3 regions of the Metabacillus hrfriensis genome follow, and region 2 is predicted to be linked to each of the others. Evidence: predicted binding sites of a transcription regulator. Region 2 holds the regulator's gene; each other region holds the start of a gene.

Region 1 (3,289 bases), 1.7 Mb from region 2:
ATTTGGACGGTTGTTTTTCTCCTGAAAATCCTGCATCCACTTAGTGATTGCCTGCTCGATGATGTGCTGCATATTCGGTTTTGAAGCACTTAACTCGGTGTCGGAGCTCACATTAGGTGCTGCATATTCGGTTATGACGCACTTAACTCGGGTCGGAGCTCACATTTAGTGCTGCATTTTCGGTTATGACGCACTTAACTCGGGTCGGAGCACACATTTAGTGCTGCATATTCGGTTATGATGCACTTACTCGGGTCGGAGCTCACATTTAGTGCCGCATATTCGGTTATGACGCACTTAACTTATGTCGGAGCTCACATTTAGTGCCGCATATTCGGATACGAAGCACTTAACTCGTGTCCGAGCCACATTAAGTGCCGCATATTCGGTTATAAAGCACTTATCTCGTGTCGGAACCCACATTTAGTGCCGCATATTCGGTTATGACGCAATTAACTTGTGTCGGAGCTCACATTTAGTGCCGCATATTTGGTTATGTTGTACTTATCTCGTGTCGGAGCACACATTTAGTGCCGTATATTCGGTTATGACGCACTTATCTCGTGTCGGAGCCCACATTTAGTGCTGCAAATTCAGTTATGAAGCAATTAACTCATGTCGGAGCCCACATTAAGTGCCGCCATATTCGGTTATGACGCACTAACTCTTGCCGGAGCTCACATTTAGTGCTGCATATTCGGTTATGTTGCACTTAACTCGGGTCGGAGCTCACATTTAGTGCCGCATATCCGGTTATGATGCACTTAACTCGTGTCGGAGCACACATTTAGTGCTGCATATTCGGTTATGACGCAGTTAACTTGTGTCGGAGTCCACATTTAGTGCCGCATATTCGGTTATGACGCACTTAACTCGTGTCGGAGCACACATTAAGTGCCGCCATATTCGGTTATGACGCACTAACTCTTGCCGGAGCACACATTTAGTGCTGCATTTTCGGTATGACGCACTTAACTTGTGTCGGAGCACACATTTAGTGCCGCATATTCGGATCCGAAGCACTTAACTCGTGTCCGAGCCACATTAAGTGCCGCATATTCGGTTATAAAGCACTTATCTCGTGTCGGAACCCACATTTAGTGCCGTATATTCGGTTATGACGCACTTATCTCATGTCCGAGCACACATTTAGTGCCGCATATTCAGTTTTGATGCACTTAACTCGTGTCGAAGCCCACATTTAGTGCTGCAAATTCAGTTATGAAGCTAATCACGAAACGCTTCGACTTAGAGCCTGATGAGATTTCCGATTTAACTTATAAAATTTTAAGCAAAATACTTGAAAGTCAAATAAGGTCAAACTATAATATGAATCAAGATCATCCTATGAGGTGATTTTTTACCAACTTAATTAATCAAAGATAGTCAAAGTCAAATTATATATCAGGAGGTTTTCACTATGCTATGTCAACACTGTCAAGCTAAGAAAGCATCTGTTCATTTAACTCTTCAAATTAATCAGGAGCGTCAGCAAGTGCTGCTCTGCACAGATTGTTATGCACAATATAGAAGCTCTGTTCCAAGCGGATCATTCGGAAATGTTCCTTCTTCTCAGCCATTCCAGCAAGGTGCAGAAGGTCAAACTCATAAACATGGAGGCAATGGTCTTCTTGACCAATTAGGCCGCAATTTAACTCGAGCTGCAAAAGCCGGAGTCATTGATCCTGTTATTGGAAGAGATGCAGAGGTCGAAAGATTAATTGAAATTCTGAACAGAAGAAATAAGAATAACCCCGTTTTAATCGGTGAACCAGGAGTAGGCAAAACGGCTGTAGCAGAAGGCTTTGCGCTTAAAATTGCAGAAGGCGATGTCCCTGCTAAGCTGAAAAACAAGGAAGTATACTTGCTTGATGTGGCTTCACTTGTTGCAAATACTGGCATACGGGGCCAATTTGAGGAAAGAATGAAACAGCTGATTTCTGAGCTTCAGCAAAAGAAAAACATCATCTTGTTTATTGATGAAATTCATCTTCTTGTAGGTGCAGGGTCTGCCGAAGGATCAATGGATGCAGGCAATATTTTAAAACCTGCTCTTGCACGCGGAGAGCTGCAGGTTGTCGGTGCAACGACTTTAAAAGAATACCGCCAAATCGAAAAAGATGCAGCGCTTGAACGCAGATTCCAGCCAGTCATGGTATCAGAGCCGTCCCTTGAAAAAGCCGTTGAAATCTTAAAAGGCATTCAGGATAAATATGAAAAATACCATGAGGTTACGTATACCGAAGAAGCCATAAAAGCGACTGTAACCTTGTCAAACCGCTACATCCAGGATCGTTACTTGCCTGACAAAGCAATTGATCTGCTGGATGAAGCAGGATCGAAAAAGAACCTTCAGGCAGTCGGAGGCGAAGACATCAGCGGTCAATTAGCTGAAATCGCCAGTAAAAAAGCTCAGGCAACGAAGGAAGAAAACTACGAGCTTGCTGCCAAATTGCGCGATGAAGAGCTCAAGCTTGAGAAAATGCAGACTCCTGTTAAAGCTGTAGTCGACCTTGCAGATATTCAGGCCATCATTGAAAAGAAGACGGGTATACCAGTAGGCAAACTTCAGGAAGACGAGCAGGCTCAGATGAAAAACCTTGAGATTAAACTATCAGGAAAAGTAATCGGCCAGGACGAGGCTGTTAAAAAAGTAGCCAAAGCCATTCGCCGCAGCCGTGCAGGATTAAAGTCCAAAGAAAGACCAATCGGGTCCTTCCTGTTTGTGGGCCCGACCGGGGTCGGGAAAACAGAGCTGACAAAAACCCTTGCCTCTGAACTGTTTGGTTCTCGCGAATCACTCATCCGTCTTGATATGAGTGAATACATGGAGAAGCATTCGATTTCTAAAATCATTGGTTCCCCTCCTGGCTACGTTGGCCATGAAGAAGCTGGACAATTATCTGAAAAAGTCCGCCGGAACCCATACAGCATCATCCTGCTTGATGAAATTGAAAAAGCTCATCCTGATGTCCAGCACATGTTCCTTCAAGTGATGGAAGATGGCAGACTTACAGACAGCCAGGGCAGAACGGTCAGCTTTAAAGACACTGTCATCATCATGACAAGCAACGCCGGCATCGGCCATAAGAAAATAACTGTCGGATTCGGAAGCAATGATGCCTTAAATGAAAGTTCTTTATTAAGCTCTCTAGGCTCATTCTTTAAACCCGAGTTTCTGAATCGTTTTGACAGCATCATTGAATTCAAATCACTTGAAAAACCGCATCTGCTTGAAATCGTCGATATTATGCTGGATGATTTGAAAACTGCTTTGGCAGAACAAAAA
Region 2 (3,289 bases):
TCTACTTCTTTTTGAATTTTATCTGAACCAAGGCCAAGTGCTGTCAATGCTTTTGCAGCAATTCCTTCGCCTTCACGTACAAGACCAAGAAGAATATGTTCTGTGCCGATATTATTATGTCCCAGTCGAACTGCTTCCTCTTGTGCCAGTGCAAGAACTTTTTGAGCCCGCTCAGTGAATCTTCCAAACATCATACTTCATCATCCTCCATCCTTTTGACCATTTCTAGGTTTAATCTTTCTCTTATTAAGGAAGCTCTTCTTATATCCCGTTCATCCGGTCTTAAAGCCCCGCCAGAATATTGCTGCAGAAAACCAGGCTGAGTTAAAATCATTAACTCATTTAATATGTTTCTGGAAATGTCTTTAATAATATCTAAGTCTATTCCCAGCCTGACATCTGATAAACATTTGGCGGCTTCTTTAGACTCGATTATACGGCTGTATGTCAGAGTGCCGAGAGATCTGAACACACGGTCTTCAAGAGGCATTTGCGACGTTTTATATAAGGCTTCGCGTGCAGAACGCTCCTTGTCAATCAGCTGATGGACAACACTCAGCAAATCCTCTACTATATCGTCTTCAGACTTCCCCAGTGTAATCTGATTTGAAATCTGAAAGATGTTACCTAATGCTTCGCTGCCTTCCCCGTAAATTCCTCTAACAACCAGACCTAATTGATTAATTGCCGGAATTATCCGGTTCATCTGCTGTGTCAGGACAAGTGCAGGCAAGTGCATCATAACTGATGCTCTAAGGCCTGTTCCGACATTTGTCGGACAGCTTGTTAAGTATCCTCTCTGCTCGTCAAATGCGTAATCTACAGCGTGTTCCATCCAATCATCCAGCTCACTTGCTGATTTTAATGCTTCTTTTAACTGAAGTCCTGGATATAAACATTGAATTCGAATATGATCCTCTTCATTCAGCATAATGCTGACTTCTTCATTTTCTGATAATAAACATCCGCCAAAAGAAGAATCTTCCGCTAAATTTGGACTAATTAAATGTTTTTCAACTAAAACCCTTTTTTGATTGGGCTGCAGATCTTCCATCCTGAGCATTTCAAGCTTGCCAATTTCATTCACACTTTTATCCGAAAAAGTTTCTTCAAAAAGGCTTAAAATTTCCTGTGATTCTTCATTTGACGCGATCGTTGGAAACTTATATTTCTCAATATTTCTTGCAAGCCTGACCCTGCTGCTGAGAACAATGTCAGAATCAGGTCCTTCCTTGCTCATCCAGGCGCTCATTGCCTGATTGATAAATTGCTGAAGTGACATATCAGGATTCTCCTCCTCTGGAACTCTTTAATTTCAGTTCAAGCGAACGGATTTCATCTCGAGTCTCAGCAGCTTTTTCAAATTCTTCTTGATGTATCAAATCTTTAAGATTCTGTTTTAATAACTCTATTCGTTTGCGGACGTGAATGCTACCGCCAATTCGTTCAGGAATTTTACCCGCATGAACAGTGTTTCCGCTATGGACCCTCCTTAAAATAGGATTTATCTGATCATTAAAAGTCCGATAGCACTCCGAACAGCCAAAACGGCCGACTTTTGTAAACTGCTGAAATGTCATCTGACATCTGCTGCACTGCAAAACTTCATTTTTCTTAAAAACATCCTGCTTAGTTTTTGAAATAGAAGGTTCCATATTTAATAAACCTGCTAATAAGTTATTAATTGAAAAACCAGTACTGTTGTCAATAAACATCGAACTGTTATCCTGTGCACATTGTTCACAAATATGAATCTCTGTCTTTTCGCCGTTCACTACTTTTGTAAAATGAAAAGTTGCCGGCCTTTCATTGCATTCCTGGCAAATCAAGTCTGTTCACCTGCTTTCATCGGTATTTCAAGGAAGTCAGCATAGCTTTTATCATCCTTGCTCTTAACTCGTCTCTATGCGGCAAATCAATATATAAGACGGAACGGTCAATTACACTCAGCATAATCTTCGCTTCACGTCTTGAAATCACTTCTTCATTAACCAGCCTTAAAATAAGATCTTCAGCAGCGGTTTGCGAAATCCGTCTATCGATAATTCCCAATATCTGATCAATTAAGTGGGCAGCATCGTTCGATTTCACCTTAATGATACGAATGTAGCCTCCGCCGCCTCTCTTACTCTCTACTATATACCCTCTTTCAATAGTAAAACGCGTATTAATCACATAATTTATTTGTGAGGGCACACATTGAAACTTATCCGCAATCTCGCTTCTTTTGATTTCAACGATTTCTTTACCGCTCGTAGTGAGCACCTGCTTCAAATACTGTTCAATGACATCCGAAATATTCCGCACTCCGCCTCCCCCTAACTTGACTTTGACTATATTTGACTTTAACACTAATATAAAACGAAGTTCACTTTTTTTCAACTTATAACCACTCATTTATCTATTTCCATTATTAACGGCAGTGAAACGTTTTTAAACAGGAATCACCATTTTATTTACTGGCTGCTTAGAGGAATTTTTAATTAAGGGATAAAAACATGGAGGGTTACGTTATATATACGTCTAAAAAACAGGATTCATGAAAGGGAATATCTTTTTCTAATAGAAGGGCGGTTTATCTCTTCCTCACAGTTCAGACTGCTGAAGCACTGTTTAAAATGCTATAAATGATTAATTTTACTTGTTCTCATTTTGAAACTACTCTTCTTATTTTGAGCCTCATCCCCATCATACACTGGTTTTGTCTCCTGTCTCCTTCCTAGAAGAGAATTTATGTTATGCCACACTCACCGGGCATATGAGCTCGTTCACGGCCAAGTTATACGCGCTGGAACAACATTTATGCGTGCTCTGCACGGTTTTATGCCCCTTTCAGCCAATTACTTTTTATCCGTGCAGTCTTACTAAAAAGTAAAACCTGCTTCCAGCCGCCAACCCTCTAAAGGTCCTCTGCCCTTTTATTTTTTTCATACAAAAAAGAACAGCATCTCTGCTGTTCTTTTTTTTTGCGTGCCTGGCAACGTCCTACTCTCACAGGGGGAAACCCCCAACTACCATCGGCGCTAAAGAGCTTAACTTCCGTGTTCGGCATGGGAACGGGTGTGACCTCTTTGCCATCATCACCAGACAATATGCAATTAGAAAGAGTTATTCTTTCAAAACTAAATAACGTATGATAACAAGTTTCACTCAGGTTTTACACTTTATTAGACTGTGGTTAAGTCCTCGAACGATTAGTATCTGTCAGCTCCACACGTCACCGCGCTTCCACCTCAGACCTATCAACCTGATCATCTTTCAGGGTTCTTACTCACTAATGTGATGGGAA
Region 3 (3,289 bases), 580 kb from region 2:
AACATCGGATAAGAATAAGCCGCGGTTTCATACGCTCTCATTGAGTATCCAAATCCAGGATTGAGCCTGTAAAGAGGAATCATACGCACTCATTGAGTACCCAAATCCGAGATTTAGCCTGTAAAAGGGGATCATACACACTCTATGAGTATCCAAAACCAGAATTGAGCCTGTAAAGAGGAATCATACGCACTCATTGAGTATCCAAAACCAGGATTGTGCCTGTAAAGGGGAATCATACGCACTCTATGAGTATCCAAATCCAGAATTGAGCCTGTAAAGAGGAATCATACGCACTCATTGAGTACCCAAATCCGAGATTTAGCCTGTAAAAGGGGATCATACACTCTCTATGAGTATCCAAATCCAGGATTGTGCCTGTATAGGGGAATCATACGCACTCATTGAGTATCCAAAACCAGGATTGAGCCTGTAAAGGGGAATCATACGCACTCATTGAGTACCCAAATCCGAGATTTAGCCTGTAAAAGGGGATCATACACTCTCTATGAGTATCCAAAACCAGGATTGAGCCTGTAAAGGGGAATCATACGCTCTCATTGAGTACCCAAATCCGAGATTTAGCCTGTAAAAGGGGATTATACGCTCTCTATGAGTATCCAAATCCAGAATTGAGCCCGTAAAGAGGAATCATACGCACTCTATGAGTATCCAAAACCAGGATTGAGCCTGTAAAGGGGAATCATACGCACTCATTGAGTACCCAAATCCGAGATTTAGCCTGTAAAAGGGGATCATACACTCTCTATGAGTATCCAAAACCAGGATTGTGCCTGTAAAGGGGAATCATACGCACTCTATGAGTATCCAAATCCAGAATTGAGCCTGTAAAGAGGAATCATACGCACTCATTGAGTACCCAAATCCGAGATTTAGCCTGTAAAAGGGGATCATACACTCTCTATGAGTATCCAAATCCAGAATTGAGCCTGTAAAGAGGAATCATACGCACTCTATGAGTACCCAAATCCGAGATTTAGCCTGTAAAAGTGGATCATACACTCTCTATGAGTATCCAAATCCAGAATTGAGCCTGTAAAGAGGAATCATACGCACTCATTGAGTACCCAAATCCGAGATTTAGCCTGTAAAAGGGAATCATACGCACTCATTGAGTATCCAAAACCAGGATCATGCCTGTTTAGGGGGATCATACGCCCATGCCTCAAAACAAAAAAACAGAACGGCCTTAGGCCGTTCTGCTGTATCTTCTTATTTATTATCAGGCATTGTATTGCGAGTCATCACTTTATCAATCAAGCCGTACTCAAGTGCGCGTTCTGCCGTCATGAAGTTGTCTCGGTCTGTATCGCGAGCGATCACTTCCATTGGCTGGCCAGTGCGGTCAGCAAGAATTTGATTCAGCTTATCACGCAAGAACAAGATGCGTTTTGCAGCGATCTCAATTTCAGTTGCCTGTCCTTGAGCTCCGCCAAGAGGCTGATGAATCATAACTTCACTGTTTGGAAGGGCATAGCGTTTGCCTTTTGCGCCGGCTGCAAGGAGGAATGCTCCCATTGAAGCGGCCATACCGATGCAGATTGTTGATACTTGTGGTTTAATAAACTGCATTGTATCGTAAATCGCCATACCGGCTGTAATAGAACCGCCAGGGCTGTTAATGTAGATTGAGATGTCTTTCTCTGGATCTTCAGCTTCTAAGAACAAAAGCTGTGATACAATTGAGTTTGCCACGTTATCGTCAATTCCGCTTCCAAGCATAATAATGCGGTCTTTTAAAAGACGTGAGTAAATATCGTATGCACGTTCACCGCGGTTCGTTTGTTCAATAACTGTAGGTATTAAATTCATCGTATTTTCCTCCTTTTAAATAAAGGTAAATTTTATGTACTCTCATCATACAACTATGGTCAATAAAGGTCAAACGAAACGCTGTTCTTTGAAGCTTTTTCTTGCACCTTATACATATGTAGCAGTTGCTGACTGTAAACATGTTACCCAATTATTCTTTCTTTCAAACAGTTGAGTAAAGCTGTTTCAAGCCTCATTTTTTCTGCGTATAATGAACTTCTATAGTGGTCTTTCATTAGGAGGCTGTAACGTATGTATTCGGCAGGCTCTTTAAAATATCCTTTATATTTTCTTTCGGTGCTGACAAAAGGCATTCACTATTTCACCAGTCCGGTACCCTGCCGACTTATGATCAGTCGTGCAGCACTTTTCGCTGAAATCTCTTCGGATGTATCAAGAAACGTACTAAATGCAGTATAGATCCACATTGTTGCCTTAGAAATGAAAGTTACCCTGATCTAAATCTCAGGCGAAAGAGGAACCATTTGAATATGGTGTAATCTTTCATCATCCATGTACTCCTTTGTTCTTTATCACTAATAATTCCTCGATTATCAGAGATTTATATCCTGAAAACCTCCGTTATCTTCAGGAGTTTAGTCATTTCCGCCTGCAGTATAAAAATACCGCTTGATACATAGGTTGTTTTTATCGTATAATAACGCTACTGACTAATTAACTTTTATATGCGCTCGTAGCTCAGTTGGATAGAGCGGTGGTTTCCGGTACCACGTCTGTCGGGGGTTCGAATCCCTTCGAGCGCGTCACTTATAGAAAGAGCTGGTTTTTTAATTAAACCAGCTCTTTCTTTTTTTGTTGGATTTACGCTAATAAAACTACTATGCGGCCTCAAAGAATAGCAGGACGCCTATACGGAGTACAAGCTCGGGCAAAGACTCCTTTTTCAGAACGGAGCTGAACACACGCATCTGCTATTTGAATTGCTAGATTCTTTCATAGATTCCTTAAAAATAGACTAATGAGCCAAGAGAGGCGCCTTTCCAAAAGGCGTCTCTCTATCATTTACTATAAAAAGGAGTGATAAAGATTGAGTGTTTCTCAAAAATATCAAATTGAACAGCGCTATATCCGTCTTGGAAATGCACGTTCAGGGGAAAAGCTGACTGGACCTCTATTTATAGTCTCTCACGAAACGGCAAATAACTCAGCTGATGCAGACGATCACTTTAATTATTTTAACAACTCTCAGCCGAGTGCTTCTGCTCATGCGTTTATAGATGATGATAAAATTCTTGAGATCATCCCATTAAATGAAAAAGCTTGGCATAATCTTTACCGGAACCCTGAAGATAATCAGCTCTTCGGTTATGATGCAAATGAAGCAGCTATTGCTGTTGAGCTCTGCCGCACTGGAGAATTCATTAAAGCTTATGACCGGTATGTATGGTACCACGCGTACCTTTGCCGCAGGTTCAATTTAAACCCTTCAACTAAA

What was found. The regulator CtsR, encoded in region 2, represses protease genes until heat stress. The targets are predictions, from matches to a motif close to ATGGTCAATAAAGGTCAAACA.
Region 1: QLQ22_RS09095 (ATP-dependent Clp protease ATP-binding subunit) is a predicted target of CtsR. The motif match lies at 1,304-1,324, and genes of this name have one in related genera.
Region 3: clpP (ATP-dependent Clp endopeptidase proteolytic subunit ClpP) is a predicted target of CtsR. The motif match lies at 1,889-1,909, and genes of this name have one in related genera.

Annotation. Positions count from the first base shown of each region.
Region 1 is NZ_CP126116.1:1,842,970-1,846,258, reverse strand. It holds gene QLQ22_RS09100 (hypothetical protein) at 1-111, opposite strand, end outside; gene QLQ22_RS09095 (ATP-dependent Clp protease ATP-binding subunit) at 1,421-3,289, shown strand, end outside.
Region 2 is NZ_CP126116.1:107,973-111,261, reverse strand. It holds gene clpC (ATP-dependent protease ATP-binding subunit ClpC) at 1-194, opposite strand, end outside; gene mcsB (protein-arginine kinase McsB) at 191-1,282, opposite strand; gene mcsA (protein-arginine kinase activator protein McsA) at 1,284-1,829, opposite strand; gene QLQ22_RS00585 (CtsR family transcriptional regulator) at 1,846-2,307, opposite strand; rRNA gene rrf (5S ribosomal RNA) at 2,973-3,088, opposite strand; rRNA gene QLQ22_RS00575 (23S ribosomal RNA) at 3,175-3,289, opposite strand, start outside.
Region 3 is NZ_CP126116.1:4,596,128-4,599,416, reverse strand. It holds gene clpP (ATP-dependent Clp endopeptidase proteolytic subunit ClpP) at 1,234-1,833, opposite strand; tRNA gene QLQ22_RS22815 (tRNA-Arg) at 2,522-2,597, shown strand; partial or broken gene QLQ22_RS22810 (peptidoglycan recognition protein family protein) at 2,882-3,289, shown strand, end outside.